Regions from separate parts of the Peribacillus suis genome, predicted to be linked through region 3. Evidence: riboswitches for the same ligand, from Rfam matches in the RefSeq annotation. Region 3 holds a riboswitch; each other region holds the start of a gene.

Region 1 (3,282 bases), 180 kb from region 3:
TACAAGCAACTACATACTTCACCGATTATGATTTAATAGGCAAGTTGTCTAAAGAATTGGGAAGCGCGATGAAAGGAATTGATATTTCTAAGTTGGCCCCAGCTGAGAGAATGCAGGAGCGTGGATGGTAAACATGGTAACCATAGGTGTTTTAGGTTTGCAGGGTGCTGTAGATGAACATATGAACCAAATCAAGGAAGCCGGTGAGCATGCGATATTAGTTAAGAACCCAGAACAGTTAAAGGATATCGATGGCCTAATCATTCCGGGTGGAGAAAGCACCACTATGAGAAAACTAATGGACCATTATGGTTTCATGGAGCCGATTACGGCATTTTTCGAACAAAAAAAACCGATTTTCGGTACTTGCGCAGGGATGGTATTAGTGGCAAAGGAAATGGTTAGTTTGGAACATCCCCATCTTGGTTTTATCAATATTACAGTGAATAGAAATGGTTTTGGTCGTCAGAGGGAAAGTTTTCAAGCACCCCTTATAGTTAAAGGAATGGAAGAACCTTTCATGGGTGTCTTTATCAGAGCACCTTTTGCCGTTGGCGTAGGTGAAGATGTGGAGATATTAGCAAATTATGACGGGAAAGTAGTGGCGGCTAGACAAGAACAGGTTCTTGTCAGTTCGTTTCATCCAGAACTGACCGGTGATCAACGATTTATACAACTTTTTTTAAAAATGGTGAAAGACTCAATCAATAGAGTTGAAAAGCTCTAAAAATCCTGCCCTAACGGGGCAGGATTTTTAGTCAATGGCATAATACGATTCTTATTAGTGTTTCAAAAATATAAATTCCAATTAAGTTACTTGACTTTTATTTTTCTGATAATTAAGATAATTAATTGAAGTTGCTTAACTGGAAAGGACCCAGATCCTTTGCAGATTTTACATACAGGAGGAATAGATATGAGCGAAATTATAATTTTATCAGGCAGCCCTGCTATACCATCAAGAACAGATATTTCATTAAAATATATCCAAACGTTGGTGGAAAAAGAAGGATTTACAACGAACTATCATTCTATTACCGAGTTTTCTGCAAACGACTTATTCCAAGGTCGTTATGATAGCGAGGATATTCTAAGACTTTCAGAAAAGATTAAGCAAGCTAATGGTATCATTATTGGTTCACCTGTCTATAAGGCATCTTATACAGGAGTGTTGAAAGCTCTAATTGATTTATTACCCGAGGGCGCGTTTAAGGATAAGCCAGTTTTGCCCATAATGGTTGGGGGAAGCAACAGGCATTTATTGGCTATAGATTATGCGCTGAAACCTCTTATATCAATATTAAAAGGGGAACCGATGCAGGGGTTATACTTTGTGGATAAAGAAATCGATAAGCAGAATCCAAAACATCCGATTAAGGAAGTGGAATTACTTGATCGTACAAAGAGTCAAGTAAAGGAATTTGTAGAAGCCATACAAAAAAGAAGAAATTGATGATTTCTTCTTTTTATCTTGACCCTTCCCATCAACGAGTTAAGTTATAGGCTACTTTAAAGGTTTATTCAAGCTTGTTCAGGATGAATGAACCTTTTTTACTGGCTTAACAAATCACTGTAACAAACTTGAACTATTTGTGTATAATAATTGAAGTTAAACCAAAATATTAAACCAAGTTAATTTATATGAAAACTCCATTGACAATGATTTGATATGTGTTAATATTTAAAATAATAAAACTTATCAAGAGCGACGGAGGGATTTGGCCCTTTGAAGTCCAGCAACCTGCATCATGAATGCAAGGTGCTACATCCAACAAAATGTCATCATTTTGGAAGATAAGGTAAATAAGATTACCTTATCAATCTTTCCATCTTGGCATGGAAGGATTTTTCTGATTGATTTTATTAATTTGGGGGAATTCATTTACAAGCTGATCATCTTACGACAAGCTAGTCGACGAGTTTTCTTAAAGGAGGAATAGCCTTGGAAAAGGAAAATCAGCTGGGGGAAATATTTGAAAGGCTGCAAGAAATGCTAAAAACTATGAAATATGGATCCATAACCCTTATCGTTCAGGACGGTAAGGTTATACAAATGGAAAGAAACGAAAAATTGAGAATTAAATAAATGGACTGCTGACTAGAAAACTAGAGGTGGATTTAGCTGATATAAATAGGAAACTATTGGTTAAAGCCGCCTTTTTCATTATAAGAAATGGTGTTTCAAAGGCTTTCAAAGATATCTGCTGTACCATAGGGTGATTCTTAAAAGGGGGTATAGAGTTGGCAGAGCTAGTGGACTATGAAAATATTGATACAGCGACATTACCTTCGTTCCCGGAAGATAGCGATACAAAAGGCGCGTTAGAAGTATTGGAATGGGCAAATTCAGAGTACGGAGATAAACTCATTTATGCCTGTAGTTTTGGGATTGAAGGAATTGTACTGACAGATTTGCTGGCAAAGGTTAATCCTTCCGCCAAAATCGTATTCTTGGATACGGATGTTCATTTCGCTGAGACTTACCAATTAATCGAACAAGTGAAAAATCGTTACCCACGGCTTTCCATTGTAATGAAGAAACCGGAAATGACATTGGAAGAACAAGCCGCTGAATTTGGTGATGAATTATGGCTTCATGACTCAAATCAATGCTGTAACATCCGCAAAATTACGCCGCTCACTGAAGTATTATCAACAGCGACGGCTTGGCTCTCGGGACTGCGCAGGGAGCAATCGGAAACCCGTGCATTGACTGAATATATAAACAAGGACAACAAATTCAAATCTATCAAAATTTGTCCGCTCATTCATTGGACATGGAAAGATGTATGGCGTTATGCGCATAAAAATGGCTTACCATATAATGTGCTTCATGATAATGGATATCCAAGTATTGGCTGTAAAATATGTACAGCACCTGCCATTAATGCTGATGATCTTCGTTCAGGACGATGGCAAGGTGCCCAAAAAACAGAATGCGGATTACATTTATCATAATTATAAAAAATTCAGGGGGAAATCAGCATGACCATTAGCTTGCCGCACGGAGGAACATTAATCAATCGCTTTGAACCAGACTATGATTTAACTAAAATAGAACAATCCGTTGAAATTGATGAAATCTCATTAAGCGACTTGGAACTTATAGGGACTGGAGCATACAGCCCCATTGAGGGATTCTTTTCAAAAGAAGACTATCAAACAGTAGTAAAGGATATGAGGCTTAGCAGCGGGCATGTCTGGAGTATTCCTATTACATTACCACTTTCCGCTGATGTGGCAAACGCTCTTACAATCGGAGAAGAAGTAAAGTTAACTCAT
Region 2 (3,282 bases), 1.8 Mb from region 3:
GCACAACTTCCCCCGTTATAATGGCCGTATGACCGAAAAGCGTTTTACAAAGCTCCGTTTTCCCTGCCCCGACAAGGCCCGCTAAACCGACTATCTCACCGGCCCTCACATGAAGACTGACATCTTTGACTTTATCGGCATCCGACAGTCGGTTCACTTCAAACATCACCGCACCAATCTCGGCATTCACGACGGGAAACTGTTCTTCCATTGACTTTCCAAGCATCTGCTCAATCACTTCGTTTTGTGTGATATCCGTAATTCTACTGCGCCTCACACTCTTCCCATTTCTCATGATTGTAATGTCCTCACACACTTCAAATATCTCGGGTAGACGATGAGAAATGAAAATAATGCCTACACCACGTTGCTTCAGCTCATTCACAATCCGGAATAGTTCCGTTGTTTCCGTATGGCTTAACGGAGCAGTCGGCTCATCGAGAATCAAGAATTTACATGCGGTTGAAACGGCCCTAGCTATCAAGACCATCTGCTTTTCGGCCAACGTAAGGTCCCTTACCAGTTTTTTCGAAGACACATGGATGTTCATATCTTCCAAGATTTCCGTCGCTTTTCTATGTAATTCCTTCCACTTGATGATTTGTTTTCTCCCCATGTTCTGTACGGATTCATTCAGCATCACGTTCTCCGCAACCGTTAAATAAGGAATGAGGGCCGTATCCACTTCCTGATACACAATTTGAATGCCAGCTTCCTGTGCCGACTTTGGCGACCGGATATCCTGTACCTGGCCATTTAGAAAAATGTCGCCGGTATAATGGACATGAGCTCCTGATAAGACTTTCATTAGCGTCGATTTCCCTGCTCCATTTGCGCCGACCAATGCATGTGCTGTTCCCGACTGTACTGAAAAATCAACTTCACTAAGCGCTTTTACACCTGGAAACTCAATCGATATTTGTTTCATTTCTAGTTGAATGCCCATGTCCAATCCCTCCCATTAAACAGACACTCTCTTCAACTTGAAAGAGAGTGTCTACTGATTCTGATCGTTACTTCTTATAATGTTCTTTCAATACTTTCATCCAGTCTTCTTCAAATTCCGTTGATACTCCCCAGCCTTGAACAATGCCGGATAGATTGGTCATATTGACAGCGTCCTTCGATGATTGAAGCTGTTTTTGAGATATCAATGATGCTTCTAAATCATAGGTTTGCGGCGTTTCTTCCCCCGCTAGTTTTTTCGCTAGCAGTCTCATATTCACTGCACCAATCAACTTCGGATCAACCGCTGCGGTATACGACCATGAGCTTCCTTTTGTTTGAATCTCCTGAAGGTCGGCATTGGACACGTCAATACCATAGATTTTCACTTCATCGCGCCCCGCTTCTTTTATCGCACGAGCTGCTCCGATAGCGAATGCATCCCAGGTTGCGAAAATTGCGTCTATTTTACCTTTTGGATACTTGTTCAACATCGCCGATACCGCGTTTTGCGTCTGGACAGAAGTATCTGAAGATGCCACTCCGAATCTTTCAATTTCATGAATGCCAGGATTTTCTTTCAGCTTTTCTTGATACACGGCATTTCTTCTCACCATAGGAGGGAAACCATCTACCCAAAGGTATGCAATGTTCGCTTCGCCTTTTTGCTCTTCAATCAATTTGTCAAAAGCAAGAGTTGCCAATGCTTCGTCATCTTGTGAGGTTACTGTTACCCCATCAATTTTCGTTAAATCGCCGATGGAATCGAATGTGACTACGCTTTTCCCTGCATCAACCAACTTTTGTACGTCATTCACTGTCGCTGCATCATCACCATGGGAAATGATATAGCCATCATAGTCTTCCTCCAGAGCCTGAGCGATGGCGTCATGGAATTTAGCCGTATCGCCATTGGCCGTAAAAGTATCTACTTGGAAGCCAAGTGCTTCTCCTTCTTCTTGCGCCCCTGCTAAGTATTGGGCCGTGTGATCATCTCCGCCAATTTTACGAATGACTTTAATTTTAGCTCCCTCGCCTTTCGCAAATCGTTCTGGAACATTTTCAAAAGATACCTTTTCCTCTTTTTTCGCTTCCCCTGTACTTTGTCCCGAAGAACACCCCGTCAAAAGCAACGCCGAAGCGATGACGGAAACGAAAGCTCCTTTTAAAATTGATTTTCCCATTTTAATTCCCCCTATTTTTTACATTATTCTTATCTGTTAGCTCGGCATAAACACAAAATAAAAACCTCTCTAAAATAGAGAGGTTTAATCAGCTGGTTTGCAGACTTATCCCTCTCTTATCTGTCAAAACATTTCTGTTTTGCAGGATTTAGCACCAATTCCTAATTGGAACGGTTGCTGGGCATCGTAGGGCCAGTCCCTCCGCCACTCTTGATAAGAGAATATAATGTGTTACGTTTCGTTATGGTAAGTACCACTTTATAGGGATATAGTCATTAAGTCAATAGTTTTTAGAATATTTTAAATGTTTTATTTTCCTTGCAGTTTCGCCAGGCGTCTTTTCTCGATTTTTTCAAGGCGTTCGAATTGGCGCAGTTTCACTTCGAACAGGGTAATCGGATCACGGTAGACTTCAGGATTTTGTCTCATATGTTCCAATGTAGCCTGCTGTTCTTTGATTTCGGCTTTCGTCTGTTCGATATTTTTTTCAAGGATGGCAAATGGACTGCGGTAGAACAGGGATATGTCACGTTCCAAGGATTTTTCGAACAATCCAAACTGAGTAAGGAATCTGTCACTGATCATATCGGCAACATCCTGGAAGTCTTCATTTTCCAAGAACTTCTTATATCGATTGTACATATTCGCTTTATTTTGCGGAATCGCACCAAATAGCTTCCCGGCTCCCTTAAGAATCAACTGAGATGGGGTCCTTCTTAGTAATATGTTTACATTTTCTATCCGGATGCTGCTTGTCATCCGGTCCGCATCACGGCGCCAGTCATCCAAGACCCGGAAGTCCCCGGCCAGTACAATACGTTCTTCTTTGTATAGCTCATTGAAGCCTGCGCTCATCTCATCCATGAACTGTTGGCTTTGCGTGAATTCTAACTCAGATGTAGCAATCCAGTCTTGAAGCGAGCGGAAATACTGCGGCATGATTTTATCGGATATAAATGCCTGGATCCGATCGTTCATTTCCTGATTCAACTGTATATGCACTTGGCTAAAGTCACTATTCTCAGATAATGTTTTAGAGCAATCACGCAGTAATTCAGGAATTCGTGTGGAAAGCTGTTTTTTCACTTCTTCTTTTAATAAGCGATAAGATCTTGTAATGTTTTCGGTTTTTTCTTTTTCCAAATCAGTCAAC
Region 3 (3,282 bases):
TACGATACCTGGAATACAAGGGGCGAAAAAATAGAAGCTAAGGGGAAAATGAAGGCATAAGAAAATCACCAAAATTATCAAAAAAGTGGTGCACTGTGAGGAAAGTAATGATCGCACCTATAAATTTTCATTAAAAGAAGATCTCCTGTTCAATTTGGTAGTTACTTGTTAGGTATAAATAATTAGTAAGGATACAGTTTTCCACCCTTTTTAAAAGGAGACAAAAAAATTCGCCCCCTAAAGAGCGACAATGAGGAAATTAATCGTGAATCAACATATAGGCGACGGATTGTCTTTTTCGACTATATATTGTGTTCGTATTCTATCATAATTAATTTGGAAATAGCAACTAAATTACTAAAACAAAGGGATTATTTTTATATCATTCTCTTTTCACATCGAATTTTATACCTAGTAAAGAGGTTATTGCTTTTTTTTTGGTATAATCAAATAATTGAATAGATTGAATATAAAGAATGTTTCTTTATTGCAATCTGGAAATTTAAAAGAAATGGAAGATGTCCAATGGAAAATCGTAAAATCATGTCTCTTCAAATTGGGATGCCAAAAGAGGAGGAGCTTTCGGGGGTAAAGATCAAAACGGCAATGGATAAGAAGGCCATCGACTATATCACCGTAACAAAATCAGGGATTGATAGGGATGGAGTGGGTAACAGAAAGTTCCATGGAGGGCCTGACCGTGCTCTATGTTTTTATCCCTTTGAGCATTATGATTTATGGAATCGAACATTCAATAAGCAGCTTTCCATCCCTGCATTTGGGGAGAATTTGACGATTGCTGGAATGACTGAACGTCAAACGTTTATAGGCGATATCTATAGCATTGGCGGGACCGTTATTCAGATTACACAGGGGCGTATTCCTTGCTCGACCATCTCCCACTTTAACAAAGAGCCAGAGTTTTTGAAATTGGTGATGGACACTAATCTAACTGGCTATTTTGCTAGGGTTATACAAGAAGGGGTAATTGGCCAACAAGATGATATCGTGTTATTGGATCGGCTTCAAGATAAGGTTACGGTACTTTATGCAACGGATGTCATCCTTCATAAGCGTGATGGGGAGGAGGGGGCAATGTCCTTGCTTTCCATTGAATCCTTGTCGGAAGAATGGGGAGCCTTGCTTTCTAAAAGGATGTATCGTTAAAAAGTCTGAAGAAAATGAAAAAATGATAAATATACTCTTGAAATTATCAGATGATTCATGTAAATTAAATATAAATAAATTTTGAAATGTTTAGAAAATTAAACTTAATAAATCTTATCGAGAGAGGTGAAGGGACTGGCCCGATGAAACCTCAGCAACCAGCCTAGGCAAAGGTGCTAAATCCAGCAAGCAGAGCTTGATAGATGAGGAGAATGTTTCGAAAAAAGCCTTCTTCTTTGAGAAGGTTTTTTTTCTTTACTCTCACACTCATAGAAACTGACAAAAACCATAGTGTTTTTAAGAGAGGGTGTACTAATTGGATTTTCGTAGTGAATTGAAAGAAAGAATGCTAGTTGGAGACGGCGCGATGGGTACGTTGTTGTACTCCTATGGAATCGATCAATGTTATGAGGAAATAAATTGCACCAATCCTGATAAAATTGAGTCTATACATAGGGCCTATTTAGAAGCGGGTGCAGATATTCTGCAAACCAATACATATGGTGCCAATTTCAATAAATTGAAACGGTATGGGCTGGAGGAAGAAGTCAGTCGGATCAATCGCCAAGGAGTCAGCATTGCTAAACAAGTAGCGAAAGGGAAGGCTTATGTTTTTGGTACAATTGGGGCCCAGCGTAGTATACGTAAATCGGATTTAAGTATAGAAGAAATAAAACGGGGTTTTCGAGAACAATTATACAGTTTGCTTCTGGAAGATCCCGATGGAATTCTTCTTGAAACATTCTATGATTTTGAAGAGCTTGAAACGGTACTTCAAATTGCTAAAAAGGAAACGGACCTGCCGATTATTGCAAATGTATCGATGCATGAACTTGGAAATCTTCAAAATGGATTTCATTTGAATGAAGCTTTTCAAAAGCTAGAGTACCTAGGTGCAGATGTGGTTGGGGTGAATTGCCGTCTGGGCCCCCATCATATGATAAGGGCACTGGAAGAAGTGAAATTGCCTATGCAGACGTCGATTGCCATCTATCCTAATGCAAGTCTTCCAGATTATGTGGATGGGAGACTGGTCTATAAAGCGGAACCAGAATATTTCGGTTCAAGTGCACTCGAATTACGAAAACAAGGAGCAACCATTATAGGGGGTTGCTGTGGTACGACACCACTACATATACAAGCTGTGAACGAAATGATTGGCACTTTAGCGCCAGTCAAGGAAAAAATTACGAAAGCTCGACATATAGAAATTATTGAAGTGAATAACCAAAAACAAGAATTAGCTCTTCATGAAAAGGCAAAAACGGATAGAACGATCCTAGTTGAGCTTGATCCACCGAAAAAGTTAGGAATCGAAACGTTTATGGCAGGAGCTGAAGCCTTGAAAAAAGCTGGGGTGGATTCCATTACTTTAGCTGATAATTCACTTGCTTCACCAAGGATATCGAATTCGACCTTAGCCAATTTATTAAAGGCTGAATTAGGGGTGAATCCGATGGTCCATATTACGTGCAGGGACCGAAATCTTATTGGATTGCAATCCCATTTAATGGGGTTGCATACAGTCGGGCTGGATGAAGTTTTAGTTATCACTGGTGATCCTTCTAAGATTGGTGATTTCCCGGGGGCAACGTCTGTCTATGATTTATCTTCATTCGATTTGATAAGTCTGGTTAAGCAATTCAATGAGGGCTACTCCTATTCCGGACAAAGTCTAGGGAAACGGGCTAATTTCAAGATTTCCGCAGCTTTTAATCCAAATGTGAAATATCTCGATAAGGCTGTTCAGAGAATGGAAAAGAAAATCGCTTGCGGTGCTCATTCGTTTTTGACACAGCCAGTTTATTCAGTAGAACAAATAGAAGAAGTCTATCAGGCGACAAAACATTTGGAAACACCGATTTTCATGGGGATAATGCCCCTTACCAGTACGAGGAATGCCGAATTCATCCATAATGAAATACCGGGGATTAAATTACCTGACAGTGTACGGAAAGCAATGGCCTCAGCGGGAGCTGATCCAGTAAAATCAAGGATTGAAGCTATAAATATAGCAAGGGAATTGGTAGACGCAGCCCAAGAGAGGTTCAAGGGAATTTACTTAATAACGCCTTTCTTACGCTATGAAATGACAGCGGAACTTACTACATATAT

Evidence for each region. A riboswitch is a leader RNA that binds a small molecule or an ion and turns the genes downstream of it on or off. The one in region 3 is predicted to bind S-adenosylmethionine.
Region 1: another riboswitch for S-adenosylmethionine. It lies ahead of AC503W_RS10325 (YezD family protein); the one in region 3 lies ahead of AC503W_RS11135 (bifunctional homocysteine S-methyltransferase/methylenetetrahydrofolate reductase).
Region 2: another riboswitch for S-adenosylmethionine. It lies ahead of AC503W_RS02340 (sugar ABC transporter substrate-binding protein); the one in region 3 lies ahead of AC503W_RS11135 (bifunctional homocysteine S-methyltransferase/methylenetetrahydrofolate reductase).

The regions. Positions count from the first base shown of each region.
Region 1 is NZ_CM182019.1:2,122,906-2,126,187, reverse strand. It holds gene pdxS (pyridoxal 5'-phosphate synthase lyase subunit PdxS) at 1-131, shown strand, start outside; gene pdxT (pyridoxal 5'-phosphate synthase glutaminase subunit PdxT) at 134-727, shown strand; gene ssuE (NADPH-dependent FMN reductase) at 917-1,453, shown strand; SAM riboswitch class I at 1,694-1,801, shown strand; gene AC503W_RS10325 (YezD family protein) at 1,970-2,086, shown strand; gene AC503W_RS10320 (phosphoadenylyl-sulfate reductase) at 2,254-2,958, shown strand; gene sat (sulfate adenylyltransferase) at 2,986-3,282, shown strand, end outside.
Region 2 is NZ_CM182019.1:476,649-479,930, reverse strand. It holds gene AC503W_RS02345 (sugar ABC transporter ATP-binding protein) at 1-946, opposite strand, end outside; gene AC503W_RS02340 (sugar ABC transporter substrate-binding protein) at 1,014-2,129, opposite strand; SAM riboswitch class I at 2,243-2,349, opposite strand; gene AC503W_RS02335 (GTP-binding protein) at 2,439-3,282, opposite strand, start outside.
Region 3 is NZ_CM182019.1:2,299,855-2,303,136, reverse strand. It holds gene AC503W_RS11145 (phosphatase PAP2 family protein) at 1-41, shown strand, start outside; gene AC503W_RS11140 (MOSC domain-containing protein) at 526-1,167, shown strand; SAM riboswitch class I at 1,279-1,377, shown strand; gene AC503W_RS11135 (bifunctional homocysteine S-methyltransferase/methylenetetrahydrofolate reductase) at 1,484-3,282, shown strand, end outside.